Regions from separate parts of the Xenorhabdus sp. XBWT genome, predicted to be linked through region 2. Evidence: riboswitches for the same ligand, from Rfam matches in the RefSeq annotation. Region 2 holds a riboswitch; each other region holds the start of a gene.
What was found. Region 2 has a riboswitch for thiamine pyrophosphate ahead of thiD (bifunctional hydroxymethylpyrimidine kinase/phosphomethylpyrimidine kinase). Riboswitches for the same ligand answer to the same signal wherever they lie in the genome.
Positions count from the first base shown of each region.

Region 1: another riboswitch for thiamine pyrophosphate. It lies ahead of thiC (phosphomethylpyrimidine synthase ThiC); the one in region 2 lies ahead of thiD (bifunctional hydroxymethylpyrimidine kinase/phosphomethylpyrimidine kinase).
Region 3: another riboswitch for thiamine pyrophosphate. It lies ahead of thiB (thiamine ABC transporter substrate binding subunit); the one in region 2 lies ahead of thiD (bifunctional hydroxymethylpyrimidine kinase/phosphomethylpyrimidine kinase).

Region 1 covers NZ_CM180990.1:413,687-424,571, forward strand. The annotation lists gene AC5JQI_RS01765 (zinc-dependent alcohol dehydrogenase) at 1-533, shown strand, start outside; gene AC5JQI_RS01770 (HAD family hydrolase) at 558-1,208, shown strand; gene AC5JQI_RS01775 (MFS transporter) at 1,401-2,510, shown strand; gene AC5JQI_RS01780 (DUF1349 domain-containing protein) at 2,525-3,121, shown strand; gene thiH (2-iminoacetate synthase ThiH) at 3,280-4,404, opposite strand; gene AC5JQI_RS01790 (thiazole synthase) at 4,401-5,168, opposite strand; gene thiS (sulfur carrier protein ThiS) at 5,196-5,396, opposite strand; gene AC5JQI_RS01800 (HesA/MoeB/ThiF family protein) at 5,393-6,217, opposite strand; gene thiE (thiamine phosphate synthase) at 6,211-6,885, opposite strand; gene thiC (phosphomethylpyrimidine synthase ThiC) at 6,869-8,860, opposite strand; TPP riboswitch at 9,009-9,133, opposite strand; gene AC5JQI_RS01815 (HAD family hydrolase) at 9,187-9,858, opposite strand; gene nudC (NAD(+) diphosphatase) at 10,102-10,878, shown strand.
Region 2 covers NZ_CM180990.1:2,622,689-2,633,573, reverse strand. The annotation lists gene AC5JQI_RS11430 (PliI family lysozyme inhibitor of I-type lysozyme) at 1-439, opposite strand, end outside; gene AC5JQI_RS11425 (hypothetical protein) at 778-969, opposite strand; gene AC5JQI_RS11420 (alanine/glycine:cation symporter family protein) at 1,746-3,194, shown strand; gene AC5JQI_RS11415 (N-acetylmuramoyl-L-alanine amidase) at 3,490-4,323, shown strand; gene AC5JQI_RS11410 (helix-turn-helix domain-containing protein) at 4,572-4,958, opposite strand; gene mgrB (PhoP/PhoQ regulatory lipoprotein MgrB) at 5,126-5,281, shown strand; gene AC5JQI_RS11400 (amino acid permease) at 5,582-6,943, shown strand; gene cspE (transcription antiterminator/RNA stability regulator CspE) at 7,721-7,930, shown strand; TPP riboswitch at 8,062-8,154, shown strand; gene thiD (bifunctional hydroxymethylpyrimidine kinase/phosphomethylpyrimidine kinase) at 8,197-8,997, shown strand; gene fbaB (class I fructose-bisphosphate aldolase) at 9,096-10,145, opposite strand; gene trhP (prephenate-dependent tRNA uridine(34) hydroxylase TrhP) at 10,762-10,885, opposite strand, start outside.
Region 3 covers NZ_CM180990.1:630,392-641,276, reverse strand. The annotation lists gene ptsP (phosphoenolpyruvate--protein phosphotransferase) at 1-1,802, opposite strand, end outside; gene rppH (RNA pyrophosphohydrolase) at 1,813-2,343, opposite strand; TPP riboswitch at 2,460-2,564, shown strand; gene thiB (thiamine ABC transporter substrate binding subunit) at 2,653-3,666, shown strand; gene thiP (thiamine/thiamine pyrophosphate ABC transporter permease ThiP) at 3,642-5,246, shown strand; gene thiQ (thiamine ABC transporter ATP-binding protein ThiQ) at 5,239-5,940, shown strand; gene AC5JQI_RS02770 (tetratricopeptide repeat protein) at 6,125-7,573, shown strand; gene AC5JQI_RS02765 (SEL1-like repeat protein) at 7,607-8,764, shown strand; gene AC5JQI_RS02760 (ArnT family glycosyltransferase) at 9,373-10,885, opposite strand, start outside.

The DNA of each region.
Region 1 (10,885 bases), 2.1 Mb from region 2:
GAATGCTGTATATCTGGGCATTGCATGAGCGGGGCGTCAAGGCATTTATGGTTGAGAAAAATGAGAGCCGGAGGCAGTTTGCCAAAAATAATTTGCCGCCGGAATGTCAGTTATATTCCGATTTTGATGAAGGGCTGATTCAGGAGTATGGCGATAAGACAATGTTGCTTGATTTATGCGTCGATACGACAGGGCAATTGACCGAGTATATTTTTGACCATCTGGCTCCCGGTGGAAAGTTACTGAATGTAGCCCTGAAAGATAAACATTCCAGTTTAGATATTATGAAAATTGCCGATAAAAGCCTCTCTGTCATCGGCTCCATTGATTCTTTGAACAACAGCTTTGAACGCGCTTATGCCATGATCCGTGATGGTATCATTCCCGTAGGACGCTTGATTAGCCATGTATTTGATTTCAAAGATTATCAACAAGCTTTCCTCACAGTTGGCTGTGATATCTCGGCAAAAACTCAAATACCGCTCAGTACCCCAAACTGCAAGGTATTGATACGCATATCCGACTTAAAATAATGAATTTTTTGAAGGCTATTTTTGATGGATAAATGGAATGTCATTTTTGATATCGACGGCGTTATTGTTGATAGTGAACAACTGCACTTTGACGTATTACTTGATGTACTGTCTGATGCATTAGGCGAACAAGCACCAGACCAAATAGCGGATATTCAACCACAGCAATTGATAGGGCTCAGTCTGGCGGAAACTTTGGATAAGGTTGGATGTCCATCATCAATGCAACAAGACATTACCCAAAAAATTATTTCGCGTTATAAAGTAAAATTGTCAGGGCATTATCTGCGTCCGGGAATTACTAATCTGATTGCTGCCCTGCAACAAAATGGTACTAATTTTGGATTTGTTTCCACGGCACCGCGTGATGTGTGTTTAACCAATCTTGCTCTGCTGGATCTGCATGAACTGCCCGCCTTGATTTCGGGTGATGATGTAGAAAGAACCAAACCTTTTCCTGATCCCTATTTGGCTATGCTGAAGCTGAAAGAGATGGATGTTCATCAAACATTAGTGATTGAAGATACTGATTTGGGGATTGCGGCGGCAAAACAGGCTGGTATTCCGTGGATATATGCCTGGCCTCACGCTTTGTCTCTGACAGAGCAATATGAGCAGGCTACCGGCATTATTGTGAAGTTAGCGGATATTCCCCAGTTTGAAGGTATTGTTTGAAAGTATTGCTTGAAGGTATTAGTCCCAAGTTAATGTGATGCTTTGATGATAAACATTGGATGTCTTTTTTGATGCCCTTCGATAAATTTAGGGGAGGGCATGATTTTAAAAAAGAATAGCTTTAAAAGAATATAATTTGGAGGAATTAAGTTGTCTGAAGAATATTTAGCCTCTTCGATAAAGCAGCCGATCATGGCAACGCGGCTCTCGTTTTTTATTGCAGGATTCAGCATTGCGAGTTGGGCACCACTGATCCCGCTGGTAAAGGAACGATTGGGGTTGAGTGATGGCTCAATGGGGTTGCTGATATTGATATTTGGTATCGGCTCTTTCATTATGATGCCGATTGCAGGAATGCTGGCGACTCGTTTTGGTTGCCGGAAGGTTTTTACCGTCTTTGCCTTGCTAGCAATTTTAATATTACCGGGGCTTAGTGTGTTCTCTACACCATTGACACTCGCTTGTACCTTATTTTTATTCGGAGCAGGAATTGGGGCGACCGATGTAGTGATCAATATTCATGCGGTTAATATTGAGAAACAGGTGCATCAACCGGTTATGTCGGGTTTCCATGCGTTGTTCAGCTTGGGGGGGATTGCCGGTGCAGGTCTTGTCAGCTTATTGTTGTTTATGGGCATTCCTCCATTTCAGGTCACCGTTGCTGTGGCGTTATTCATTATCCTGTTGTTGCTGCCGACGTGGAATGGGTTACTGGATCACGCTGAAACGGAGGAAACGCCATTTTTTGCCTTACCCCGGGGTACTGTTATTCTGATTGGCTCTCTCTGTTTTGTCGTTTATTTAATGGAAGGTTCCATGCTGGATTGGAGCGGGATCTTGCTAAGTAGCGTGCATGACATGAGTCTCCATCAGGCTGGTTTTGGCTACACACTCTTCGCCATTACGATGACATGTGGCCGATTGTTGGGCGATAGAATTATTGCGGCTTTTGGATACCGGCGTGTATTTTTGGGCAGCGCAATTTTAGCAACATCCGGTTTTGTTCTTATCTATCTGGCTACTGGTATGGTTCAGCTGGGAATTTCTTTCCTGATGATAGGTGCAGGATTGTCTAACTTGGCACCGATGTTTTTCACCGCATCCGGGCAGCAAAAAGTAATGCATGATGCGTTAGCAGTTTCTGCCGTTTCGACAATGGGATATTCGGGGATACTGCTTGGCCCGGCAATTATCGGAGGTTTAGCCCATCAAATAACGCTACATGGCGCTTTTGGCTGTATTGCTTTGCTGTCTCTTTCATTATTAGCGGGATATGGTTTGATTAATCCCACCAAAAAATAACAGGATAAATATTGATGAATTTGCAGGAATGTCAGTGGTTGAATGAACCTGCTTCATGGTGGCATCAGGAAGATGAACTTCATGTCACGACGGATCATAAAACCGATTTCTGGCGTGATACATGGTATGGTTTTCAGCGTCACAGTGGTCATGTATTTGGTGGCTATATTGATGATTTTGAGCTTGAAGACGGTTTTACCGTTCAGTTTTGCATTGAAGGCCAGTTTGAGCAGTTATACGATCAGGCTGGCATTATGTTGCTGGTGGATGAGCAACATTGGCTGAAAGCCGGAATCGAACATTCTGACGGGCAGGCAACCATTGGTAGTGTGCTGACAAATGGAGGCTCAGACTGGGCGATGGGAATTTTTCCGGGTAATCCCGATAAGTTTTGGCTGCGGCTTACTTATGGAGAGGATGCTATCCGGTTACAGTATTCCACTGATGGTGTGACATGGCCGTTACTGAGATTGTCTCCTTTTAAGGTGAGTAATCGGCGCATTTTTGTTGGCGCAATGTGTTGCTCGCCGGAGCGTGAAGGATTACAGGTGAAATTTTCTGATTTCAGGTTGACGCCATCAATGAAAAAACACCTGCATGATTTGAGTTAGTGGCTTCACTAAATATCCAGGAGAAGGTTTGATTCAACTCTTCTATTAGTGTGTTATGACGTACTAATGGTTTTTTATCCAATTATGATCTTATTTTGGTGCATTAAAAGATAAGGTGCTGTGGTTGCAGCACCTCAAAGAACGATTCTTTAAGATAATTACCGACCCAAATAATTATCCCAATCTTTCCAGACGGGTTGTAAACCGGATCTGGCTAAGGTTTCAGCGATCTGAAAAACGGGACGATTGTCGTGGGGAGCGAATTGTTCCAGCTCGTGATGCCCATCGGCATAGCCGCCCGGTTGGGTTTTGGAACCTGCACTGATGTTATTGATCGCGAGTGGCACAACGTGATCGCGGAAGAAAGGTGACTCGCGGGTGGAAAGTGAAAGTTCTACATCTGGTGCCAGCAGGCGAAATGCGCAAATCAATTGCACCAATTCGGCTTCATTCATGATGGAAGCTGGTTCAATGCCGCCTGCACAGGGGCGTAGCCGTGGGAAGGAGATGGAGTAACGACTTTTCCAGAATTGTTTTTGCAGGAAAAGCAGATGCTCCGCTACCATATAGCAATCGGTTTTCCAATTGTGGGATAACCCGATCAAAGCACCCAATCCAATCTTGTCGATACCTGCCCGTCCAAGGCGTTCTGGTGTTTCCAGCCGCCAGTGGAAATCCTGTTTTTTGCCTTTTAAATGGTGCAACTGATAGCTGGGTTGGTGATAAGTTTCTTGGTAGACCATCACGCCAACTAGCCCCAGAGTTTTCAGTTCGGCGTACTCTTCTTGTGCCAATGGTTGGACTTCCATTGAGACTGAACTGAAATGGCGATGTATCAAGGGAAGATAGCGGCGAAAATAATTCATGCCAACTTTGTTTTGATGCTCTCCTGTTACCAGCAAGATGTGCTCAAATCCCAGTTTCTTCAGTGCCAAGCATTCCGCCTCAATTTCCTGTTCATCCAGCGTCTTGCGTTTAATGTGATTACTCATGGAGAAACCACAATAGGTACAGTCGTTGGCACACAGGTTGGAAAGGTAGAGTGGGATAAAAAATCCCACGGTATTACCAAAACGCTGGCGGGTGAGTTGCTGCGCACGCTGGGCGAGCGGCTCAAGATACGGCAGAGCAGCAGGGGAAAGCAGTGACATAAAATCATCCAGAGTCAGACGGTCGCTATTTAGTGCGCGTTCAACATTCTGTGATGTTTTACTGTTGATGCTCAGGGTGATGTCATCCCAATCCAATTGTTCCCAGCGCTGGCGAAAAGTGGCGGATTTCATAATGCCCCCAGAAAATCAGTCAGCGGGCTGGAAGCTTCAGCGTGAGATTTCTGGCTTGCTACGCCCGCCTGATGTGACAGTTCGCCGGCTTCAATGGCGGTTTTGAACGCCAATGCCATTTTTACCGGATTGCGGGCAACCGCAATCGCGGTATTGACCAGCACCGCATCCGCGCCCATTTCGATGGCGGCCAGCGCATGGCTCGGCGCCCCGATCCCTGCATCAACAACGACGGGAACGTTAGCCTGTTCAATGATGATTTGCAGAAAGTCGCGGGTCAGCAAGCCCTTATTTGAGCCGATAGGTGCCCCCAATGGCATGACAGCCGCACAGCCAACCTCTTCCAGCCGACGGCACAGGACGGGATCCGCACCACAATAAGGCAGGACGATAAACCCTTCTTTCACTAATTGTTCAGCCGCTTTCAGCGTTTCAATCGGATCGGGCAGCAGGTATTTGACATCGGGATGGATCTCCAGTTTTACCCAGTTGGTTCCCAATGCTTCCCGCGCAAGATGAGCGGCGAATATCGCCTCTTCTGCGGTTTTTGCGCCAGAAGTATTGGGGAGCAGCTTAACACCCAACTGTTGCAGCGGCGCGAGAATGCCATCTTCATTGCCATGAAGATCGATTCGTTTCATCGCCATTGTTACTAATTGACTGCCAGAAGCGCGGATTGATTCGATCATTAATCCTGCATTCGAGAATTTGCCGGTTCCGGTAAACAGGCGGGAGTGAAAGTGAGAATCAGCAATCTTTAACATAATTAGCCTCCAACAATATTCGCTACATTAACCACCGGCAATGGCCTGAAACAGCAGGATACTGTCCCCGTCATTAACCTGATGGGTATGCCATTCTGAACGCGGGATAATGGCCTGGTTGATGGCTAAGGCGATACCTGATTGAGTGCGTTGTATATGTTCAAGCAACTGTCTGATTGTGACGGGCGCACTGAGTGTGATCGGTTGATCGTTGACGATAATATTCATGCGACTTCTTTTCCTGTTTCATTTTTGCCGCTATTCGCGTTTTCAGGCTCATTTTTTGCGATAGTGGCTTGTTGGGCAACCGCTCGGCAAATCGGGCACTGTGATGACCGGGTAAGCTGTAACGTACTCCAGCTCTGTTGTTTGCCATCAAATAACCGGAGTTTTCCGTTTAAGGGAGAGGGAAGGCCAGCCAGCATCTTGATGGCTTCTAATGCTTGCAATGCGCCGATCACACCAACGATGGGACCTAATACTCCGGCTGTCCGACAATTGCGTTGCGGTTCTTCCTGATCGGGATAAAGGCAGGTATAGCAGCCGTACTGATAAGGAGGGGAGAGAACCAACAGTTGCCCGCTGAAACCGATGGCACTGCCGCTGATAAGTGGTTTGTTTTCTGCAACGCAAGCGGTATTGATGGCATGGCGGGTTGCCATGTTGTCGCAACAATCCAGTACTAAATCTGCTTTCCTGACTGCGTTCAACAAAGATTCATTATCTTGCCTTTTGGTCAGTTCTGTTACTGTGATCAGTGGGTTCAGGCCTGTCAGTTGTTTTACTGCCAACTTTGCTTTATTTGCGGGAATATCACCTGTGCGATAGAGGATCTGGCGTTGCAGATTGGAGATATGCAATTGGTCATCATCCGCAAGATAAAGAGTTCCGACTCCCGCTGCTGCGAGATAGAGTGCCGCAGGTGAGCCTAATCCACCGAGGCCAACAATCAGTACCTTGCTGATTTTTAGTTTTTCCTGACCTTCAGGGCCAATGTCTTCCAGTAATAATTGGCGACTGTAACGCATAAATTCTTGATCGTTTAACATAAAAGCCCCCGATCCTGACCTTCAACTAAATGAAGTAAACTGGCTGTTACCTGCCGCCAGTCTTTCGCTTTTGTAATGGCACTGACCAGTGCCACGCCACCGACACCGGTTGCAACAACATCCGGTACGCGTTCCAGTGAGATGCCGCCAATGGCAACGGTAGGATATTCCGGTGTTATTTCCACTTGATGTTTGAGTGTGTCAAGTCCCTGTGGTGATGAAAGCATCTCTTTCGTGGTGGTAGGGAAAATATGCCCCAGTGCAATATAAGAAGGACGCAGGGCTTTTGCCCGCGCCAGTTCCTGTTGGCCATGGGTGGAAATACCCAGACGCAATCCCGCTTGCCGGATGGCATTGAGATCAGCGATATCCAGATCTTCTTGTCCCAAATGAACGCCATAGGCTTGGTGTTTAATAGCTAAGCGCCAGTAATCGTTAATGAACAAACGGGCGTTGTAGTGGCGGCCAAGTATTATGGCAGTTTGAATATCTTTCTCTACCTGCTTTTCTGGTTGATCCTTGATACGCAGTTGCAGGGTTCTGACGCCTGCTTTCAGTAAGCGCTCAATCCATATCAGGGAATCCACGACAGGATAAAGCCCCAAGCGTTGTGCTGTCGGAGCAAAAGGAGCTGATAGATGTGTTGATGTGTCAGGCTGACTTTTCATGGGGTACCTCCTCTGCGCTGTGATAAAGTTCACTGCCACGGGTGCGAAATTCTTCCGACATATGTTCCATTCCTGCTTCCTGTTCTAGTTTTGCTGCATAATCGCGTACATCTTGCGTAATTTTCATGGAGCAGAATTTTGGCCCGCACATAGAACAGAAATGGGCGACTTTGCCGGATTCTTGCGGCAGGGTTTCATCGTGATAGGCGCGGGCGGTATCAGGGTCAAGTGCCAGATTGAATTGATCTTCCCAGCGGAATTCAAAACGTGCTTTTGACATGGCATTGTCACGGATTTGAGCACCGGGATGGCCTTTAGCAAGATCAGCGGCATGGGCCGCGATTTTGTAAGTGATCAACCCCTGCTTCACATCTTCTTTATTGGGTAAGCCGAGATGTTCTTTGGGGGTGACGTAACACAGCATGGCACAGCCAAACCAACCGATCATGGCAGCCCCGATGCCGGAAGTGAAATGGTCATAACCGGGGGCGATATCGGTTGTCAGTGGCCCTAAGGTATAGAATGGCGCTTCGTGGCAATGCTCCAGCTCTTCCATCATATTACGGCGGATTAACTGCATCGGGATATGCCCTGGTCCTTCGATCATGACTTGAACATCGTATTCCCATGCGATTTTGGTCAGCTCGCCGAGCGTATGCAGTTCTGAAAATTGTGCTTCGTCGTTGGCATCTTGAATTGAACCAGGGCGCAGTCCATCCCCCAAAGAAAGGGAAACGTCATAGGCGGCGCAGAGTTCACAGATTTCCCGAAAGTGGGTATAGAGGAAGTTTTCCTGATGATGGGAAAGACACCATTTCGCCATGATGGAACCACCACGGGAAACAATGCCTGTCAGCCGTTTGGCAGTCATTGGAACATAGCGCAGCAATACCCCGGCATGAATGGTGAAATAATCAACTCCTTGCTCGGCTTGCTCCAATAAAGTGTCGCGGAACATTTCCCATGTCAGGTTTTCCGCTATTCCGTTAACTTTTTCCAGTGCCTGATAAATCGGGACAGTGCCAATAGGAACCGGACTGTTGCGCAGTATCCATTCGCGGGTTTCGTGGATATAGCGTCCGGTGGAGAGATCCATCACGGTATCTGCGCCCCAGCGGGTAGACCAAATCAGTTTTTCCACCTCTTCTTCGATGGACGAAGTCACGGAGGAGTTACCGATGTTGGCATTTACTTTAACCAGGAAATTGCGGCCGATAATCATTGGCTCGGATTCCGGGTGGTTAATATTGGCGGGGATAATCGCGCGACCAGCCGCCACTTCCTGACGAACAAATTCTGGTGTGATGTTTTCCGGTAAATTGGCGCCGAAATTTTGTCCCGGATGTTGTTGGCGGAGCACTTCACTGTGAATGCGTTCACGCCCCATATTTTCGCGCAGTGCGATAAATTCCATTTCTGGTGTGATGATGCCTTGGCGCGCATAGTGCAATTGGGTGACGCGCTTTCCTTGCTTGGCTTTCAGCGGATGCGGGCGATGGCGAAAACGCAGGTGATCAAGCCCTGCGTCTGCGAGGCGTTGTTGGGTAAAGTCGGAGCTAAGAGTGGAAACGGGTTCAATATCATTGCGTTCGTCGATCCACGATTGGCGGATTTTGTGCAATCCCGTTTGTATATCCAGTACGGAAGTAGGATCGCCATAAGGGCCTGAGGTGTCATAAACCGGAACTGGTTCGTTTTCCTCAAATTGGGGATTCTCTTTGGTGCCGCCGGTGAGTGTAGAGGAAAGTTGGATCTCACGCATCGGAACTTGGATATCAGGGCGTAAGCCTTCAAGATAAATACGTTTTGAATTGGGAAAAGCCACCCCTTGAACGGTGTTGATAAACGTCTGTGCGGCATCTCGTTGAGCCTTGCGCGGCCTTGCCTGATGGGGTTTTGGAGAAATATCAGCTGTTGGGATAATGGTATTTGGAATAGCGGTATTTGAGATAACGGTATTATTGGACTTAGACATAGCAAATTCCTGACTGTGTTATCACCTGTCTCATTGCTGGTCAGGCTTAAGTTGAGAAAATTGCTTGTCTGGAGCTCGCAGGGAGTAATGGTTTGTAGCTGAACATGGTTTGTACACGATGCTGTCATAGGTGTACGTAATAATCAGCGAGGTGATTACTCTTGTTCCCTTCGCGGGTATTAGCCCGATCAGGTTCTGCGGATCCCGAATAAACGGTCTCAGCCTGTGTCCATCGTGGTATACGCTGAACGCTAGGCACTCCGACAAGAAAAACACCCCAGAGTATAAAGGGGATTATAAAAACTACAACCTTTAACTGTAACCTTTTAGTGTGACCCTAAAGTCCAGTTCAATTGCGTCCATCCGTGAATTTCGGCTTCCGATTGCAAACGAGGGTCTGCATTGATGGTAAAAACTTCGTCAGCAAATAAACACATTGGTAAATCATTTATAGAGTCTGTGTAGAATGAAATATGCTGCGGAGATAAATTCTGTTCTGATAGCCATTGCTGCAAGCGGGTGACTTTTCCTTCGCGGAAAGTGAGGGTTCCCAGAACATTACCGGTATAGCAACCCTCTTCCATTACCATGTCGATCCCCATTACGGTTTGGACACCGAATGCAGCCGCAATTTTCTTCACCACGAAAGAGACGGTGGCGGAAATAATAATGATGGGAATGTCTTGCTGCCGGTAAGTATCCAGTTGTTTTTGGGCTGCGGGATAGATGAGTGGTTTGATTTTTGTTTCTACAAAATCAGTTAGCCAGATATCAACTTGTTCTTGGGAGATTTTGTGCAGTGACTGCATGCTGAATGCCAGATATTTGTGCATATCCAGCTTACCTGCACAGTAGTCAGCTATCATTTTCTGGTCTGCCTCAAGAAAACGGGGATCAGTAATGATATTTTTCTCCCATAGATATTGTGTCCATAACCGGCCGGAATCTTTGCAAATTAATGTTTCATCTAAATCAAATACGGCAATTCGCTGTGACATGGTTGCTATTCCTCAATTTAATTTAATGTATTTTTATTTATTTAATTCGGATCGTATACCTGCAAATTTTCAATTTGTAGAGTAGTCAACAAAGATGACACTTGAAAGACGAAGAGTATAAATGAGTATTAATTAGGGTGGCTAATAGAGCAGATTGCAGACGGAAGATAATGAAAAGAGTATGCTGAATTTGGACAAAATGCCATGAAGACAATCGTACAACTCATGATGGAATAGATATAGATGATACAGCAAAAATTGACAGGTACAGAACAGGGCTGGTGGATTGTCAGTCTTGAGAATCAAGTCTGGCTACCACAGGGGGAATTACCAACAGGGACTGCCCGCGAATGGTCATTGCAGAACCACATGGCGCAGCCCATCGGAGAATGGTTGGGGGATACAGTGTGGCTGATCCGCCATAAAATGGCTTCAGATATGTCTTCTCACCGCTTATTTGTTGATCGGGAAACCAAATTATTTCAATTGGTAGGGCGTGCTGTGCAATTGGCTGAGTTTTATCGTTCACATCATTATTGTGGTTACTGTGGTCATGAAATGAAGCATAGTCAACATGAATGGGCCTGTTTGTGCAATCACTGTCAGGAATGTTATTACCCACAAATTGCTCCCAGTATTATTGTTGGCATTCGTCGTGATGACCATATTTTGTTGGCACAGCACCAGCGTAGCCGAAATGGTATTCATACTGTGCTTGCTGGGTTTGTGGAAGTCGGTGAAACGTTGGAAGAAGCGGTGCATCGCGAAGTGATGGAAGAGAGTGGAATTAAAATCCGTAACTTGCGATATGTCGCTTCTCAACCATGGCCTTTCCCGAACTCATTGATGGTAGGATTTTTGGCCGATTATGATAGCGGTGAAATTACAATTGATCCCGTTGAACTTATCAGCGCAGACTGGTATCGCTACGATAACCTTCCTTTGATCCCTCCTTCTGATACGATTTCCCGTCGTTTAATTGAAGATACGGTTGTGTTATGTCGCCAGCAGTCATGTTAATTGCTCA
Region 2 (10,885 bases):
CACGGAGTGATTTTATAGGATCATTTTTACCATTGATGTTAATGCGGACGAGAAGTTTGACATTTTTGTCAGTAATTTTGAGAGCATCAACTTCAAGATAATTTCCAGAACCCGCTGAGAGTTTGGATACAACCAATTCTTTGGAACCATCTCTGTCAATATCAGCAAAGGTAATTCTCGGCTTATTGCTGTCATCGAACACTGAACCATCCCGGGAAAAGATCCCTCCGGTTTCAAAATCTATAAGTTCTTTATCTCTGAAAACGGCGATGGAATAGCTACCAACTGAGGCATTTTCCAGATCACCCACTGACAGGACTGCAAATCGTGTATCAGGCAAGTGAATCAATGTTCCATTTTTTGCGATTACGGGTGTTGATAACGATAGGGTGATTAGAGAGAAAATGGCAATGTTTTTCATAATGTTACTTATACGCATAAGCAATACTCCATTGTCTACCCATATTCATGGGCTAAGATTTATATCGTAGCACGAATTTTGGAAAACTATATTCCTCATGAAAAATGTCACTCAAACTCTATTTGATATCGGTGGTATTTTGTTCAATCACGAAGTAATTATTAATTAATTTTATGTTTTATGTGTGTTTTATAATAGTGTTCTTGACGATAACGAGATAAATAATAGAGAAATATTTTGTGATGGAGGAGGTTTTAGGTGTGATGATTGAATTTTATTTCATTGAGAAGATATCAGTAGAATCAGCGGGAGTGGTGACTCCCGCTCCTTTTGTTAACTTCAACATATATTAAGCTCTATGTGCTGTTTTTTTCTATTTTTTCGACAATTTTATTGTACTCTTTCCAAACAACCGATACTGGTGAGCTTAAACAACAGATAGAGATTGAACCACCTGTGGCAGGATGGTACTCATACTTTGATTTTCCTCTATAAACTCTTTTTGGCAGTATGTTGTCTGCGGGATTTTTTCTTTTTCGCTCTAACATCAACTATAACCTCGCTTGCAGATTATCTGATAGCCAGATAGTGGAATATTAACATACTATTAACTTGTTATTGTTGTTTCCTGCTGCAAAAATAACAATCAAAAATTTTAATACGGTATGGTGGCTTTTTCCAATTATCACAGTATTAAAATTTAATAATCTCATTTTGAGAAAAATATTGCTATATGTTTTCAGAAATATTAGAGAGTTCAACATTAAATTTTGTAATTATTTTTATGTTTTTAATTGATGAGGTTATTACAACTCAGGTTATTTAATAGTGCATAACTATCTAAATTTGTTTAATGCACTCATATGATATAGCGCTAATAACTTTAGATTAACACCTATTTTTTATATGGTTATTGTATTGGAATTGTTTTTCATTGGTTGTATTTAGGTTATCAGTTAGTTTCCATTTTAAGTTTGGTTGTTAATTGATTCATATTGTTTTCTTATATTTAGCAGAGGAATTGGTTCGTGCTAATTACTTATAATATACGATTAATAGGCTTGAAATAGGGAATGATGCGTTTATGAGTATTAATGTAAATGTTCACGAACGCTAAACTAAATGTAAAAATTTCATTAAAAGTTACCCATTGAAATAGATATTGTGTTACATTCTTTCTGTTTTACTGACTTAGTATCTCTGTGTTTCTTGTATACAGCCTTATGTTACTTGTTAATTATAAAGGAAATTACACACAATAAAATTTCGGCGGATACTGCATTATGGTCAGCTAATGTTTGCTAATTAGTAAGGGGAAAATATCTTGACGGATCTGATTAACTTCATTAACAACGTTCTTTGGGACTACGTACTAATATACTTGCTCCTCGGGGTTGGCCTTTACTTCACATTGCGTTCTGGTTTTATACAGCTTCGTCATTTTGGTCACATGTTTTCAGTTCTGAAAAATAGTAATAAATCAGATAGCTCTGGTATTTCATCTTTTCAGGCTTTATGTACCAGCCTTGCTGCTCGTGTAGGAACCGGTAACTTAGCAGGAGTCGCTATTGCAATTACTGCTGGTGGGCCAGGGGCTATTTTTTGGATGTGGGTAGTGGCATTTATTGGTATGGCGACTGCCTTTGTTGAAAGCACGCTTGCTCAGTTGTACAAGACGAAAGACGATCAAGGAAATTATCGCGGTGGCCCTGCTTACTATATGGAAAAAGGGTTGAAGAAGCGATGGATGGGGATTCTGTTTTCATTCTTTCTTATTATCGCGTTTGGTCTTGTATTTAATGCTGTTCAGGCAAGTTCAATTGCGGAAGCGGCTTCTTTTGCTTTTAATATCAAACCATTTTATGTTGGTATTGTATTAGTCATTTCTAGCGGTGTAATTATATTCGGCGGGTTGCGTTCCATCGCAAGAGTTGCGGAATTTGTTGTACCGTTTATGGCGATTGCCTATTTCATACTGGCACTTTGGGTTGTTGGCCACAATATTGAACGTATTCCAGAAGTATTTGCATTAATTATTAAGAGTGCTTTTGGTCTTCAGGAAGCAATAGCCGGAACATTAGGTTATGGCATTTCTCAGGCAATGTTGCAAGGTGTTCAACGTGGATTGTTTTCGAATGAAGCGGGAATGGGTTCTGCTCCAAACGCTGCGGCATCGGCTTCTCCATACCCACCGCATCCGGCTTCGCAGGGCTATGTGCAGATGTTAGGGGTGTTTATGGATACCATCGTTATCTGTAGCGCCACCGCAGTCATCATCCTCTCTTCTGGTGTTCTTAACGAAAATGTTACTGCCATCAGCGGAATTGAATTGACTCAGCGGGCACTGTCATCGGCAGTTGGACATTGGGGAACGACATTCATTGCTATTGCTATTTTCTTCTTCGCCTTTACATCTATCATTGCTAATTACGCTTATGCTGAAAGTAATATGATATTCCTTGAGCGTAACCACACTGCAGGCTTATTTATCCTGCGCTTGGCATCACTGGGAATGGTTATGTTCGGCACATTAGCGGATGTTCCTTTGGTTTGGAATATGGCTAATGTATCGATGGCATGTATGGCTATTGTTAACTTGATTGCCATACTCTTGTTGTCAGGTATCGCAATGAAGCTTGTCAAAGATTATAACCAGCAGAGAAAATCGGGACAGTTACCAACATTCAATATCAAGGATTATCCAGAAATTCAGCAGCAAGTTGAAAAGGGTATTTGGGATAATGATATGTTAAATAATAATCAGAAGACGTAATTGCTGGATATTGGAAGTTAGAGGTTTATATCCAACAGATTTCAGATTATCGCGTAACTAATAAAGCAATAATTTGAAAGGCAATCGGAATATGAATTACAGAATGTGATTCATATAAGATGACCATAAAAGCCGGACATTCGACTATTCCTTGAATGTCCGGTTTTTATTTGTACGTTAGATCCTGTCTGAAACTAAAAAACATCACATTTGCTTTAGTTTTATCTATTATATAGATATCCGAACATAGTTATTTTAACGTTATCTTTTCTTTTTAAATAGCAGCTAGAACATGATAAAAAAATTAATGGCATGTGCATTTATTACTCTGTTAGTTGGTTGTTCTTATTCTCCTGAGCGAGAAGAGAGAAATGGTTATATTGTCGACTATTCTTATCCTTATTCGACCAATCAGGATATTGATTCGATTAGATTCCTTGTTTTGCATTATACTGCTTTGAATGATAGAAAATCTTTACAGGCATTAACGGGAGGTAATGTTAGTGCGCATTACCTCATTCCATCTCAGACAACGTATGAAAATAAAGAGCCGATTATTTTTCAATTAGTCCCAGAAAAGCAAAGAGCATGGCATGCAGGAAAAAGTGAATGGAATGGATATCAAAGTCTAAACCGTTACTCTATTGGTATTGAAATTGTTAATTGTGGTTTTAAGCAACAGTTTATTAAAAAGGAGTGGTGTTTATATCATTTATCACAAATCGATGCAGTGATTAGATTGGCCAAAGATATTATTCAGCGATATCAAATTAAGGCGGTCAATGTTGTTGGCCACAGTGATATAGCTCCACTTAGAAAAAAAGATCCCGGTCCGGTTTTCCCATGGCAGTTACTTTATGAGCAAGGGGTTGGTGCTTGGCCTGATCACGGGACTGTTAATAAATATTTGGCTGGAAGAAGTCCTGATATGCTTGCATCAGTGATTTCAATACAGAAGGCACTGTTTCGGTATGGTTATAAAATTCCTCAAACAGGGGTATTGGATGATGAAACGCATAAAACGATTCAGGCATTTCAGATGCATTTTCGTCCATCCGATATTAATGGTACACCTGATGCTGAAACCGAAGCGATTGCTTTGGCTTTGGTCGAAAAATATCAAGAATAATTTATGCTTAATTCTATTGAAATAGATGCATGAATTTCAAAATGCAGTACTTATCTCTTGAGAAGGCCTCTGAGGAACATAGGTAACCGTATGTTTATAAAAAATGGAGGGATGAGTTAGATAGCCAACAAAGCTGCAACTTGAAAAATGATAGGTATAGAGCGCAACCATTTGTTGGGGTAGAAGAGATATTAAAAGTGGAAAGTAAGTAGGGCGGCCGAGATAAGTGGCCGCTGATGATACTTACCTCATGATTCACAGTCACAGGTCAGATGCAATGGGAGCTTCACTTCAAGTTCCATATCTATGCTCTGACGAAAATCATAAGGTGTAATGCCATATTCTTTACGGAACATATATGTGAAATGAGATTGAGATCCGAAGCCGAAATCCAAGGCTATATCAAAAATAGGTAAAGAACTGTTTCTCAGCAGAGAAACTGCGCCAGCCAAGCGCCGTTGTCTTATGTACTTTCCAAGCGATATCCCTGTGACTTCTTTGAATATTTTCTGCATGTGCCAAAGGGAATAGCCAGAGTAAGCAGCAAGCTCTTCAAGATGAATGACACGGCCAAGATGGTTTTCTATCCATTTACTCAGTGCGTATACAAGTGCTAAGTGATTATCTTGTGTCATTACAATTTTAAATTGGTTAAAGGTGGGGAGAAGTATACACAACTTCTTTTCAAGATGACAAAACCCATCATTGTGGGCAGTGGCAATAATAAAACCAAGTGCTTCCGCGCGTAAAAACTTTTTATCCTATTTCACTAGGATGTTAACTACAATGAAATTAATCCAAGGTGGTTGAATTGAAAAATAAAAAAGTGGTTTTAACATTGTGCCTAATAGTAGTGTGTCTGTTTTTGTATTTGTTGGCATTGGATGTACCTTGTGAACGAGGCAACGGAGAATTTGAATTAGGTGTTTGTTCTATTACCCGCTACATACCTTTTTGATCTCTATCTCAATCATTATCCTGAATGTATGTGTGTTAACATACATACATGGTATTCATTCTTTGTAAATGGTGTTTTAATATCCATCTGATTCTAATTATAGACTAAATATCGAGTTAAATCAGCACATAACTAAAATTCATGATAGTTGAGACAATTTAAGCTCGACAAATTTTATGAAAATTGGGAGAGTGAGGTGATTCCTTTCTCTTTTCAGACTCAAAAAATACTCAGGTTCAAAAAAACAAATAGAATAGCTTTTAATGAGACGGATTCTAAGCACCGCAAAAAGAGGACTAAATGGCAGGACAACAAGAACAATCCACGCTTAAGCGTGGTTTAAAGAACAGGCATATTCAACTTATTGCTCTCGGTGGTGCAGTAGGTACAGGGTTATTTTTAGGTATAGCTCAAACCATCAAAATGGCAGGGCCTTCAGTACTACTTGGGTATGCAATTGGCGGATTTATTGCATTCTTGATTATGCGCCAATTGGGCGAGATGGTCGTAGAGGAGCCAGTCGCAGGGTCATTTAGCCACTTTGCTTATAAATACTGGGGCGATTTTGCGGGGTTTTTATCAGGTTGGAATTATTGGGCAATGTTCATTCTGGTCGGAATGGCAGAACTGACGGCCGTAGGCATTTATATCCAATATTGGTGGCCGGAAATTCCGACATGGGTTTCCGCAGCAATATTTTTTGTGCTGATAAATCTTATTAATTTGATTAATGTTCGATTATACGGTGAAACTGAATTCTGGTTCTCTATCATTAAAGTTACTGCGATTATTGGCATGATTTTCTTTGGAAGCTATTTGCTGATCAGCGGTAGTGGCGGCCCACAGGCAAGTGTCACCAATTTATGGCTGCAGGGCGGTTTTATGCCTAATGGGGTTTCCGGCTTGATCATGGCGATGGCGGTAATCATGTTTTCGTTTGGTGGATTAGAAACGGTAGGGATCACTGCGGCAGAGGCGGAAAATCCTGAGGAAAATATTCCAAAAGCAACCAATCAAGTCGTTTATCGAATCCTACTGTTTTACATCGGCTCACTGGCTATTCTGCTTTCACTTTATCCTTGGGGGAATGTAGTCGAAGGTGGTAGCCCATTTGTTTTGATTTTCCATGATCTGGATAGCTTTTGGGTGGCGAATGTCCTGAATATAGTTGTATTAACGGCAGCATTATCTGTTTATAACAGCGGCGTATATTGTAATAGTCGGATGCTTTATGGTTTGGCTAAACAAGGCAACGCGCCTCGCATTCTGACAAAAGTGAATAAACGTAGTGTACCTGTTTTATCTATTGGGTTATCAGCGTTGGCAACATCAATGGGTGTACTGATTAACTATGTTATACCGGGTAAAGCGTTTGAGTTGTTGATGGCATTGGTGGTAACAACGCTGGTTATTAACTGGATTATGATTTGTCTTGCCCACCTGAAATTCCGCGCAGCTAAGAATAAGGAAGGCACTAAGACAAAATTCCGGGCATTGTGGTACCCGTTTGGAAACTACCTGTGTTTAGCGTTTCTGGCGTTCATTCTTGTTATTATTCTGATGATGCCATCAATTAGTATTTCAGTTATTTTAATGCCATTCTGGATTGGTGTATTATGGCTGGGTTACTTAGTAGCCAAAGCAAAGAAAAAGGCTGCTTAATTCTTAATCTATTTCAGCGTATTTTCAGCCGGGTATTATGCCCGGCTGATTATTCTTATCAGTATTCCTCCATTTTTAACCTAATCCTAAAGGTATTATGCGTTTTATCATAGCTTAGTGACTCATAAGTAAGAGATTTGTCATATGATTAAGGATAAATTAAAACCACTTGATATGAATTATTTCATAGAAATAGTGTCATTAGTAGAACATATGGAGTGGCCAAATGACAAACTTCAGACTTTATAAATCTTATAAAGTCGTTTATCCATATATAGCGTAAAGACAAAAACATTATTATTGAATAATATTTAATAAATGATAAACAAAAAAGTAGTCTGGTTATATGCAAGATGATTATATTTTATGTTAATCAAGAGTTGAATAGAATTAGTGATAACTTTATAGTTATCAAAAATGGATTCTGGACCGTGATAACTCTCTGTTCTACTCTGCAATAGGCGCAAAAAACAGCATTATATATTAGGTTAATTAAAGTTGTTTCTTTGGGTTAAAATTTTATTTTTGTATATATTCATATGGTTAGGTTGATTAAAAATTGTTGGATAATTTCAAATAAGAATAGATGTTAAGATTTTCAAATATGTGCGTTGGCTCCAGCACCTGAAAAAAATGGCTTGCGATTATATAAAGAGTATGTGATAAAACACATGGGTAAACGGAGTACAGTTCTGTTAATAAATAACAGCAACGAATACTAGTTTGTTTATTTTCATGTCAATCGGCGAATTAAGTGATTCAAAGGAAATTTTTGAAATGGCAAAAATCACTGGTACTGTGAAGTGGTTCAACGAGTCCAAAGGTTTTGGTTTTATTACTCCAGCTGATGGTAGCAAAGATGTATTTGTACATTTTTCTGCAATTATGAAAGATGGATTTAAAACATTATCTGAAGGCCAGCAAGTTGAGTTTGAAATACAGGATGGTCCTAAAGGCCCTGCTGCCGCAAACGTCACAACTTTATAGTAATAAATTTATTTTGGTTGGCGTTTAACTTCTGACCAAATATATTTTATATTTATCGTTATTTTAGTTTCATTATCTGACGATAATCTATTGCAAATATCACTCTATTGGGATACTAATAGAGTGATTTTTATTTTGGCTCGGGGCGTTCTTGATTGAACTGAGAAGTACCCGTATTACCTGATCTGGATAATGCCAGCGTAGGGAAGTCATGGTATCTTTTATTTTGATACCCACTTTTCTTTTGCTGGTGAATAGGAGTCACCATCATGAGAATTAACTCACTAACTATCGCAGGGACTGATCCTAGCGGTGGTGCCGGCATTCAAGCTGATTTAAAAACCTTCTCCGCACTTGGCGCTTACGGTACAACGGTCATAACCGCATTGGTTGCCCAAAATACAAGAGGAGTCCAATCGGTTTATGATATTGATCCTCTCTTTGTTTCTGCCCAGCTAGAATCCGTATTTTCAGATGTTAAAATAGACAGTGCTAAAATTGGCATGTTATCCAATGCGGCCAATATCGCTGTAGTTGCAGAATCATTACGCCGTTACCCAGTTTCCCATATTGTATTGGATACTGTCATGGTGGCAAAGAGTGGTGATCCTTTGCTATTACCAGAAGCCATTGCGGCAATGATAGAGCAACTACTACCAATCGTTTCTTTGATCACTCCTAATTTGCCCGAAGCAGCAGCCATACTGAAATGCAATCCTGCGGAGGCAGAAAAGGAGATGCTACAGCAGGGAAGAGAATTACTTTCAATGGGATGTCAAGCGGTTTTACTGAAAGGCGGTCATTTGAACAATGAAGAAAGCCCGGATTGGCTTTTTACCCGTGAAGGAGAGTGGCGTTTTACCGCGCCCAGGGTGAATACCCGACATACTCATGGTACCGGTTGTACACTTTCTGCGGCACTTACTGCATTACGCCCACGTTATTCCGATTGGCAAAGAACTTTACCTTCTGCAAAAGCATACTTGCAAAATGCGCTGGCACAAGCAGATACTCTTGACGTTGGTCAGGGGATTGGTCCTGTGCATCATTTTCATCAATGGTGGTGAATTAGAGAGATAGGATTGTCATTGAATAATGGGGATACCAGTATCCCCATTGTGAAATATACCTATTTCCTGAAATCCATTGGGTACCAAAAGTTTGATTAGGCGATAGTAATATTCGTATCGAGATAGACATCTTGAACGGAGTGAATTAACTCAACACCTTCTTTCATTGATTTCTTGAACGCTTTGCGGCCAAGGATCAATCCCATCCCTCCAGCCCGTTTATTGATAACAGCTGTGCGAACTGAATCACTCAGATCGTTATCTCCGGAAGCACCACCAGAGTTGATTAATCCAGCACGCCCCATGTAACAGTTAGCCAGTTGATAGCGAACCAGATCAATCGGATGCTCAGTAGTCAAATTGCTATAGACACGTTTATCAGTATGCCCAAATCCAATGGCTGTATAACCACCGTTGGTTTCTGCCATTTTTTGTTTAACGATATCGGCACCTATTGTTGCTGCCAGATGATTCGCCTGACCCGTTAAATCGGCACTGGTATGATAATCAACGCCATCCTTCTTGAACGCTGAATTACGTAGATAGGCCCATAACACGGTAACCATGCCTAACTCGTGAGCACGTTCGAAAGCAGCTGAAATTTCTTCTATTTGGCGACGTGATTCGGGAGAGCCATAATAAATAGTTGCCCCGACTGCGACTGCACCCATGTTAAATGCTTGCTCGACGCTGGCATATAAAGTTTGGTCATATTGGGTTGGATAGGTCAATGCCTCGTTATGATTAAGCTTTACCAGAAACGGGATTTTATGGGCATAACGGCGAGAAACAGATGCGAGGACACCATAAGTTGAAGCAACACAGTTACAACCGGCCTCAATCGCCAATTTAACAATATTTTTAGGATCAAAATAAAGTGGATTGGCGGCAAAAGATGCACTGGCAGAATGCTCGACTCCCTGATCTACCGGCAAAATTGAGAGATAGCCTGTTCCGGCCAGACGACCATGATTTAGCAAGGTTTGCATGGAACGCAGGACAGTATTAGGTCGATTATTTTCAATCATTACTCGATCGACGAAATCTGTGCCCGGGAGATAGAGATTTTCTTGTGGAATGGTATTGCATTTGTGTTGCAATAAACTCTCTGCGTCTTTTCCTAATAACTTAGCGATATCAGTCATGATTAACTCCAGTTTGCAAAAGGCGCTACTGATTGTTGTTGATATTCAGATTAATAACAAGGCAAGTAGAAAGGGAAACAGCAGTGGATCGCTTCAGTTAATATAATAATTGCTAAAATCTGACCATTTTGCATCAAGGGAAAGTGAAATAATTTTTATCTGATAGAATGAAAAATAAACCTTAACCTATTCTATAACTGAATAATTTGAGAGGTGCTTTCTTAAAATTTCCTTCATTAAACTGAATAAATATTAATGATATTTATTGCGATATGATTCCCTTGATTATAATAAACAACGTTACTAAAAAATAATCAAAAAATAGCCAATGGCAGAGAGGGTAATCATTAAATTAATTTATTTTTATGGGACAGTGTTGGATTTTAACTTTTTGAAAGTTAAATATTTTATTTTTTATCGAATAAAAGAAAAGGCCAGCCCAAGGGAGATTGAGCTAGCCAAGGAGGTGGTTCCTAGTCTTACAGTAACACTTTTTTAGTTCTTCATTTTTCAGGGCTGATAATACGAGAAATAAAATAACATTGATGTGATCTGTTTCTAAAAAAGCAGAACAATTTCTTTAAAATCTTATTTCGAATTATTTCACTTGTAATTCTTATGAATGAGGTGTTCTGGTATTGCCACTTATCAATTTTCGAATAAGTAAGGCATATTTCAGTTCGATTTTTTCAGGAAAAGGGAGATAAACGATATGTCCGTCACCTGGAGCAATGTCTATT
Region 3 (10,885 bases), 2.0 Mb from region 2:
GTGGAAGGGACTTCAAGCATAATGCCAATCTGTGGCATGGTAATCGTTCTGGCGATGGCTTGTTCAACCTCAGATTTCGCCCTCTCAAGCAGTTTTCGTGCCTCATCAATTTCCTCAATGCTTGTCACCATCGGCAAAAGTATCTTTAGATTGCCAGTGGAAGCATTGGCTTTTAGCATCGCTCTGAGCTGAATCAGGAATATTTCAGGCTGATCCAGCGTGATACGAATTCCACGCCAACCAAGGCAAGGGTTGTCTTCATTAATCGGCATATAAGGAAGTTGTTTATCTGCACCAACATCCAGCGTTCGCAGCACCACCGGCTTATCAGGGAAAAGTTCCAATATTTCTTGATAACGGTTCTTCTGCTCATCTTCTGATGGAAAACCACTATGCAGCATAAAAGGGATCTCTGTACGATACAGTCCAACGCCATCAATACTGTCCGCTATCTGCTGCTCATATTTTAAACTAAGCCCTGCGTTGAGTTGCACAAGCACTTGTTCTCCGCTTTTAAGCTGTGCCTGCTGTTGCTGCTCACATTCAGCTAATTTACTGAGAACCTGTTCTTCTTCAATTATTTGCTGATACTCCTGGACAATCAACGGCTCTGGCTCAATAAAAATCTCACCGCGATAACCATCAAGGATTAGCGTCCGATTGTGCAACAACTCAGGTTGTATATCTGCCCCCATGATAGCAGGAAGCCCCATCGCACGAACCAGAATAGCGGAATGGGAATGCGTTGCGCCATCACGCACAATCACTCCGGTCAATTGTTCCTGTGGCATCTCAGCCAACAAATTGGCACTGAGTTCATCGGCAACCAGGATAAAATGCTCCGGCCACTGAGTGGCATCAGTGAAAGAATCATCCAGATGAAACAATACCCGTTGTCCAAGAGCACGCAGATCAGATGCCCTCTCCCGCATGTAAGGATCTTGCAGGCTGGCAAATTGCCCGGCGTATTTTTCAATCACAGTTTTGACTGCCCATTCAGCGACAAAACCATTATCAACTGAATAAAACAGATCTTGCTTGAGTTGGGGATCATTTAATAAATGAGAATAGAGATCGAAAATGGCAGCACTTTCTTTCTGCGAGCTAGAGGTGAAACGCTTGCTGATTCGACGGCACTCCGCAGTTGTTTCTTCCAGAGCACGAATTAATCTCAGACGTTCAGATTGATAATCCAAGGTTGATGCCTCAGATACCTGCTCCAGCAAAGGTTGTGAACGGTCTTGCCACCCTTGGGACATGACGATGCCATTGGAAATGGCCAGTGCTTTAATACGACTCTGGCGGTACTGACCAAATATCCCTTTTGTCTGCACCTGAGCAAGAATAACAGCAAGCTGCATTGCCAGTGTTACCATGAAAGATTCTTCACTTTCATCAAACAGGCGCCGTTCATGTTGCTGAACAACCAATATCCCCTGCAACTGGCGGCGATAAATAATCGGGACACCTAAAAAAGCCCGCAGACTTTCTTCTTTCACTTGGGGGATATATTTAAAACTGGGATGGTCACGAACATCAGAAAGATTAATTAATTCAGACAAACGCCCGACTTCACCCACAACACCTTCATTGAAAGCTAAACTGACCGAACGCCCTTTTGGTTTTCTCAGCCCTCTGGTTGCCATCAGGTAATAACACTGACGTTGATGATCTGCCAGATAGATAGAGCAAACATCCGTATTCATTGCCAGACAGGTTTCATTGACCAGTAGCTCAAGCGCTTCAGATAAATTGGCTGCCATCGCAACCTTTTCAACAATTTCTCGTAAGCGCATGAGCATAAACTGTTACCTAATTTCTTCTGCGACGATATAAATAAGGCGAATAGAGCTGTGAAGCAGGTTCCTGCATTGGCATCACAATGGAAGAGAATTCTTTCATCACGCGGCGATATACATCCCGTTTAAAAGAAACCACTTGCCGGACAGGATACCAGTAACTAACCCAACGCCAGCCATCAAACTCCGGCGTATTACTGCGCTGCACATTAATATCAGCTTCATTACACAACAACTGTAATAAAAACCAACGTTGCTTTTGCCCAATACAGACGGGCTTTGTATCCCAACGCACCAAACGCTTGGGTAATTTGTAACGCAACCAGCTCCGGGTCGAGGCAAGAACCCGGACATCTCTGCGATTTAAACCAACTTCTTCAAACAACTCGCGATACATTGCTTGCTCTGGTGATTCCCCTGGATTTATCCCCCCCTGAGGAAACTGCCAAGAATGCTGTCCATAGCGGCGAGCCCATAGAACCTGACCTTGGCGATTACAAATTACAATTCCTACATTCGGGCGGTAGCCATCATCATCGATCACCAGACTACCTCTCGATAAAACGAATTTGAAAAGATAACTAATTGTTTCACACTCATCTCAAGCGGTAAACCTCTATGATTGGACTTTGCAGACCCGGCCGAAGTCTCTACAATACGACCATCTCAACGGGGTGCAGTTGTTGCAAAATATTGCTGCTGAGAACAAACCCGTCGGACCTGAACCGGTTAGTACCGGAGTAGGGATTTGGGATGCTAATAATTGATTAAAATAAGTAATTTTCATTTAGCTCCTTCTCAGATCCTTTGCCAATCTTCTAATAACCATTGTTAATAACGATAGGAGAGCAAAGTGTTTAAGAAATTATTTTCCCGCTTTATTGCCATTAGTACTCTCTCGATTTCTGCCAGTGTTTTTGCTCAGACGGCTCAAGTAAAGCCTACGCTGACAGTTTATACTTATGACTCATTTGCCTCTGAATGGGGACCGGGGCCTGCCATTAAAAAAGCTTTTGAAACAGGGTGCAATTGTGAACTGAAACTCGTCGCTCTGGAAGATGGGGTCTCCTTACTGAACCGTTTGCGGATGGAAGGCAAAAAAACATCAGCGGATATCGTTCTGGGATTGGATAACAATCTGATTCAAGCGGCTCAACAAACCGGATTGTTCACACCAAGCCATATCGATACTTCAAAACTGAAATTACCCATTTCATGGAATAATAATACGTTCATTCCTTATGATTACGGTTATTTCGCCTTTATTTACAACAAGAATACCTTACCTCATCCACCCAAAAGTATGGATGAATTAATCAATGACCACCAGAATTGGAAGATTATTTACCAAGACCCTCGCACCAGTACTCCGGGCTTGGGGTTCCTGCTCTGGATGCAAGATCTCTATGGCGACAAAGCAGCACAGGAATGGCAAAAAGTTGCCAAAAAGACACTCACCGTCACGAAAGGCTGGAGTGAAGCCTATGGCCTGTTTCTGAAAGGTGAGGGCGATATGGTACTGAGCTATACCACATCTCCGGGTTATCACATCATTTCAGAGAAAAAAGATAATTATGCAGCGGCTATCTTCAAGGAAGGCCACTATTTACAAATTGAAGTAGCAGCCCAGTTAGCCTCAAGTAAGCAACCTGAATTAGCACAGAGATTCATGAATTTCATGATTTCTCCAGCATTTCAGCAAGTCATTCCAACAACTCAATGGATGTATCCTGTGATTGATATTCCGTTGCCTGACGTTTTCAAACAACTTCCTGTTCCTGAGAACTCTCTGCAATTCAACGCAGATGAAGTGGCAAAATACCGTACAAAATGGATACGTACATGGCAAAGCGCTGTAAGCCGCTAATAGCAGGCTGGTTATTACCGGGGGTCATTGCCTCCGGTTTATTGATTATCGTTGCCTTGTCTGCATTTGGGGCGCTGTGGTTCAATGCGCCTGAAAGTAATTGGCAGGAATTCTTGAATGACAGTTATCTCTGGCATGTCATTCGATTCACTTTCTGGCAAGCATTTTTATCCGCCGTATTATCGGTGACGCCCGCCATTTTCCTTGCAAGATCACTTTACCGCCGCCATTTTCCCGGTAAGGCTCTCTTTCTGCGCTTATGCGCAATGACATTGATCCTGCCGGTTTTGGTCGCTTTGTTTGGTATCCTTACCGTTTATGGTCAAACAGGCTGGTTGGCAAATATTTTCCAATGGTTAGGTATTGAATATCGTTTTACACCTTATGGATTACAAGGGATCTTGCTGGCTCATATTTTCTTCAATATGCCGATGGCAACACGCCTGCTGCTGCAATCGCTGGAAAGTATCGCAATCGAACAGCGGCAACTTTCAGCCCAGCTTGGTATGAATGAATGGCAACATTTTCGTTTTATTGAATGGCCTTATCTGCGCCGCCAACTTTTACCAACAGGCGCACTGATTTTCATGCTGTGTTTTGCCAGCTTTGCTACCGTTCTCGCTTTAGGGGGAGGCCCTGCGGCAACAACTATTGAACTAGCGATTTACCAAGCTCTTAGCTATGACTACGATCTTGCACATGCGGCTTTGCTTGCGATGATTCAACTATTTTGCTGCGTTGGCTTGGTACTGATCAGCCAAAAACTCAAAGGCGCTCTATCAGTGGGTTATGGTCATCAACAACAATGGCGCAATCCACAGGATTCATGGTTGCGGAAATTATTTGATGGCCTGCTGATTAGTCTGGCCTTGTTGCTTCTACTCCCCCCCTTGCTGGCAGTTATTGTGGATGGTTTAAACAGCAGTATTTTTGATGTTTTACGCCAGCCTGCTTTATGGCAAGCCTTTACAACTTCGGTCATTATCGCACTGGGAGCGGGGCTGCTGTGTGTAATACTGACCATGATGTTGCTATGGAGCAGCCGGGAATTACGCTTACGCCACTTTCCCCGTTGGGGACAAGCGATAGAAACCAGCGGCTTGTTGATCCTTGCCATGCCGGGAATTGTTCTTGCCACGGGTTTTTTTCTTCTGCTGAATACAACTGTTGGATTACCTCAATCACCTTATGGATTGGTTATTTTGACCAACGCGCTGATGGCCGTCCCTTATGCCCTGAAAGTATTGGAAAATCCGATGCGTGATCTGGCAGAACGCTACAATCCCCTGTGCCGTTCACTCAATATTCAAGGTATTCAGCGCCTACGCTGGATTGAGTTCAAGGCGCTGAAAATTCCATTAGCACAAGCGTTGGCTTTTGCCTATGTTCTATCAATTGGAGATTTCGGTATTGTCGCGTTATTTGCAAGCGAAGATTTCCGTACTTTGCCTTATTACCTGTATCAACAAATTGGAGCCTATCGCAATCAGGATGGTGCCGTGACCGCATTCCTGTTGCTGCTTCTCTGTTTTATTTTGTTCACTGTAATTGAACGCTTACCGGGCCGACGCCATGATTAAACTCGAAAATGTCACTTACACCTATAAACATCTTGCTATGCATTTTGATGTAGGCATTAAAGCTGGAGAGCGCATTGCGATCCTCGGCCCAAGTGGAGCGGGCAAAAGCACATTGTTAAGTTTAATTGCGGGTTTCCAATTTCCAGAGCAAGGCAATATCTGGATGGATAGCAAAAATCACACAAATACACCGCCTTCCAAGCGGCCTGTTTCCATGCTGTTTCAGGAAAATAACCTGTTTTCCCATTTGACCATTGAGCAAAATATTGGTTTAGGATTGCATCCCGGGTTGCGATTGAATGCAGAGCAAAAGAAAACACTCCAGCAAATTGCCTCTCAGGTATCGCTGGAGGCGTATTTACCTCGCCTGCCGTCCCAGCTTTCTGGCGGACAGCGCCAACGGGCGGCACTGGCTCGTTGTTTAGTCCGCCATCAACCGATTTTATTACTGGATGAACCATTTTCAGCGCTCGATCCTGCTTTGCGCAATGAGATGCTGGAATTGCTGGATCAAATATGCTGTGAACGCCAAATTACTTTACTTATGGTGTCCCATAATCTTGATGACGCAGCGAAAATCGCTCCGCGTTCTTTGCTGATTGTGGACGGAAAAATTCATTATGATGGGAAGACTGAGAGGTTGGTAAGTGGTGAGGCAAAAGAGGCGGTGATTTTGGGTATCACCAATATTTAAAACAGAAAATCATATGATGTCTATCAATAATACGCCTCATTTGATAGACATAATAAATAGATAAAACTTTCGCTGATTACAGTACTGAGAGATCTATATATAATTTTCAAACCATATAATTTTTGCTAATGTTTGGCGTTATTCTTTTCCCCCGATTGCACCCATAAAAATAGGGAATAACAACATGGAACGATTAACGCCACTCTGTTTTCTTCTTAGCTTCTGTCTTTTGACAACTGCATGTACTCCAAACGATCCCTGCCAGATAGATAAAACCTCCTTTTCTACTTGCCTAAAATTAGCCAATCAAGGAAATGCCGAAGCGCAATATAAAACAGGGAAATTGTATGAAACAGGATTAGGTATAGAACAAAACTATCAAGAGGCATTCAAATGGTATACCCATGCCGCCAACCAAAATAATGTCAATGGACAAACCAGTCTTGGTGAATTCTATAAGAAAGGGTTAGGCGTAGAACAAGACTACCAAGAAGCCATCGAATGGTATGAAAAAGCAGTTGAGCAAGGTAATGCCGACGTCCAATCTAAACTTAATGAATTGTACACAGCAGAAGCTGAAAAACATCTCCAATTAGCCAATCAAGGAAATACTTATGCGCAAAGCTATATTGGTTATCTCTACCACTTCGGATTAGGTGTAACACAAGATTATAAAGAGGCCGTAAAGTGGTATACCTTAGCGGCTGAACAGGGAAATAGTGAGTCACAAACTAAACTGGGTTATCTCTATAATCAAGGGCAGGGTGTTCCACAGAATTATCAAGAAGCTGCAAAATGGTATACCAAAGCCGCTGAACAAGGAGATATGTACTCACAATTTAATCTTAGTAATCTCTATAGAAAGGGTTTAGGTGTTTCACCAGATAATCAAGAAGCAGTCAAATGGACACTCTTGGCCGCTGAGCAAGGCTATGCTTCAGCCCAATATAATATGGGCTATTTCTCCTTGAATGGCTTAGGCGTCATTCAGGACAATAAAGAAGCCATCAAATGGTATACCCTCGCCGCTAACCAAGGAGATGTGGATGCACAACTTGAACTCGGTGCTTTCTATTATAATGGTACAGATGGGATAGAAAACTACACAGAATCTGCCAAATGGTATACCAAAGCTGCTGAACAGGGGGATACTGATGCGCAGTCTATGCTGGGACATTTCTATCAAGTTGGAAAAGGTGTAAAACAAAATTATAAAGAAGCCATCAAATGGCATACCCTCGCCGCTAATCAAGGAGACGTGGATGCACAATCTAATCTTGGCTATATCTATAGTGAAGGATTAGGCGTACTCAAAAATAGTACAAAAGCAATCGAATGGTTTATGAAAGCGGCTGATCAGGGTTCTCCGACAGCGGCAAATAATATTGGCTCACATTATCTCAATGGAGAAGGTGTAAAAAAAGACTCTAAAAAAGCGATAGAATGGTTTACTAAATCAGCAGAGTTGGGTGAAGAGTTAGCCCAACGAAATCTGGGCATGATTTATGAGCAAGGAAAAGTTGTACCACAGGATTATGAAAAAGCACTCGAATGGTATCAAAAAGCCGCTGATAACGGTGCAACTGATGTTGAATTAAAAGTGAAAGAACTGACCAACAAACTTAATAAATAATGGAAAACTCCTATAAAAATAAGGAATAAATATATGAAACGCCTATTGTTACTTTGCTTTTTTCTCAGTTTCAGCCCATTAATTTCTGCATTTACACTCAATGATCCCTGCAAAATAAATGAACAATCATTTTCTGTTTGCTTAAAATTAGCGACAGAAGGTAATGCAACCGCACAATATAAAACAGGGAGGTTGTACGAAAAAGGATCAGGTATACAGCAAGACTACAAAGAAGCCTACAAGTGGTATCAACAAGCCGCAAATCAGGGAAATACAGAAGCTCAATATTATCTTGCCTCTCTCTATAATAGTGGATTAGGTGTACAACAAAATTCTCAAAAAGCCGTTAAATGGCATACCTCGGCCGCTACTCAAGGAAATGTCTATTCACAAGCATCTTTATGTTATTTTTATATAGAAGGATTAGGCGTAGCACGAGACTATCAAGAAGCATTGAAATGGTGTCCCAAAGCCGCTAAAAGAAATGAAGCTTCTGCACAAGCTAATATGGGATACATGTATTTTAATGGATTAGGTGTAGAGCAAATCTATAGTGAATCCATCAAATGGTATACCAAATCCGCTACGCAGGGATATGTCCGTTCACAAAATAGACTTGGCGATATTTATAGTGAGGGATTAAGGGTCCCTCAAAACTACTCCGAAGCCGCCAAATGGTATACCAAAGCTGCTGAGCAAGGGGATAAAAGGGCGCAGTTTACGCTGAGTCTTTTTTATGCCAAAGGGTTAGGTGTAGAGCAAGATTATCAAAAAGCGATCGTATGGGGTACAAAAGCAGCCAAACAAGGGAGTCCGGATGGCCAGAATATCTTAGGATTCTTTTATATGAAAGGGTTGGGTGTACCAAAAGATGGTTCCGTTGCGATGAAATGGTTTTTGAAAGCCGCAGCTCAAGGTGATTCCACCGCACAAAATAATATTGGTCAACTTTATTGGTATGGAAATGGTGTAAAAAAAGATAGTTTCGAAGCTATGATATGGTTTATTAAAGCGGCAGATCAAGGCGATGCTTATGCCCAGAGAAATCTGGCAATGATTTATGAACTTGGTCATGTAGTGCCTGGAGATTATAAAAAAGCACTTGAACTCTATCAAAAAGCGTCAGATAAAGGTCTTAGTAATTTAGAAACAAAAATTCAGGAATTAAAAGAAAAACTGAATCGTTCATAAAAACTCTATTTAGCTTACAGAATCTAAATAAAGCGTCACTTAATGACGCTTTATTTAAAAAACCATTAACTCAATTATCTTTAATTTATGTAATATCCCTCCACCATCCTGAGAGTATCAAAAGATATGGAATAATCGGGATAGACCATCATATCTATCTTCATCTTCTCTTTCTTTTGTCTCTAGGTGTAGAGCATACTTATCCCATATAAGGCATTTATTCCCCATCCAAGGAGGGATCGTGGGACAACCATTTTTCCAGTTGTACTTTTTATATTTTTATATCTATTATTATTTAAATCCACGAACACAAACTCATTATTACTATTATTAGCATCTTCATTTAAATTAATATCCAAGATACTTATTAATTATCTCTTCTATATTGATGCCATCAAGTATCAAATGAATATGTGTATCTCTTATTAATTCATCACTATTTATACTTACCCAAGATATTGCTCCTTTGCATTTTCTCCCTTGTAAGGTATTGGCCAGAAGATGAATAAACTCAGGAAGTAATATCACATAGTTACGGAATATTTAAAACTTACTAGGCGAGATAGTGGTACAAAAAGCCACCATCCAACCCGTTAAATAACTTACCTCTACTGATTCGATTTTATATCGTTTAACTCCACTTTCTTATAAACAACTAAATTCTCACGATCTTCATCTGGTCTATGACCATGCCAAAATAATTCCATTCCCTCCGGAGCGGGATCAACCTCTTCGGATAAAACCATCAACCATTCACATTTTTCAGGAGTATCAAATGCTTTCTGTTTCTGGAGCAATATATGAGCATAATAATAAAGCATTGGGGCTTCGGACTCTCCAATGTTATATGATGCCATACAGTGATTCTCTTGATATATCCCGGAAATATTCTGCTTTAGGTCAATAAATACATCTTGATAACTTTTGGCATAATCAATCCAGCCAACAAATAATGTAAATACCAATCCCCAAACGACGGTAATGCCCAATAGCCAATTTTGAGCGGCACGTAAGGCAGGAAATTGAGAAAGTAACTTATTCTTAGCCATCCATACGATGGTTATCAAAAACGCTATGCCAAATATTAATCCTGAAAAGTGCATCTGATAGCTCATGGGTAACCATCTGCCTAATGGCTCCAACCCATGTTTATCATCGCTGGAAAGCGATAAGAAATAGCTGAACCATAAGAATACGATGAGAAAAGACCAGAGAGTAGTAGAAAATACACTGAAATATTTATAGATTCTTTCCGGTAGTTTAAGGAAAATCTCTGTGGCTAAAATCGCCATTGGTGCAATAAAGGGCAATAAATATAAAGCGCGCCCGGAAGCTGATATTTGTAATAAAACAACACCTAATACAGAAAATGCCGTACAAAGGAAATAATGTTCGTCTAACAAAGCGTTAATTGGATTTTTTAATATAAAAATCAAAGCCAATATGCCTGACGGGAGAGCAAAAAACAGCACTGCTTCGGGGATAGTCGTCAAATTACCTCTGGCGCCAAGATCTTCAACAGAGAAACCTAAGAAACGACCAATGTTGTTATCCCAAAACCAGACTTTAAATAAATCAGGATATTCAAGAAATAACATGACTGGCCACGGTAAGATTAAAACCAGTGCAATAATCCCTGACGATATAGCATTCAGCCAATATTGTTTAGTTCTGCAAAATTTAAGAAAAACAGGAGCCAGAATAAGGCATATCCATAATAGTCCTGGAATGAAAATCCCTTTTGATAATAGGGTCGTCACTGTACCAATAATCAACCATAAACAGGAATAGACTATTTTTTCCTTTTTAATTAATCCCAGCAAACCATATAAACCGATAACTGTTCCCGCTACCAATGAGATATCAGTAAACATATCGTGGCTATGGCGAACCAGTCCGGGCGCACTGGCATACAGGGCAAAAGCAATCCATATCCGACTATCGGTAAAGTTTTTGACATCAAATACACGACGGGCAAGAAGAATGAAAAAGGAAAAATTGATTATAGAAAATAATAAAGAAGCAGTTCTGGCAGCATCATGCATTGGAAGCCAGGGCGATAATAGATGTATAAATGTCGTTGCCGTCCAATAATATAGTGGAGGCTTTTCCATAAAAGGT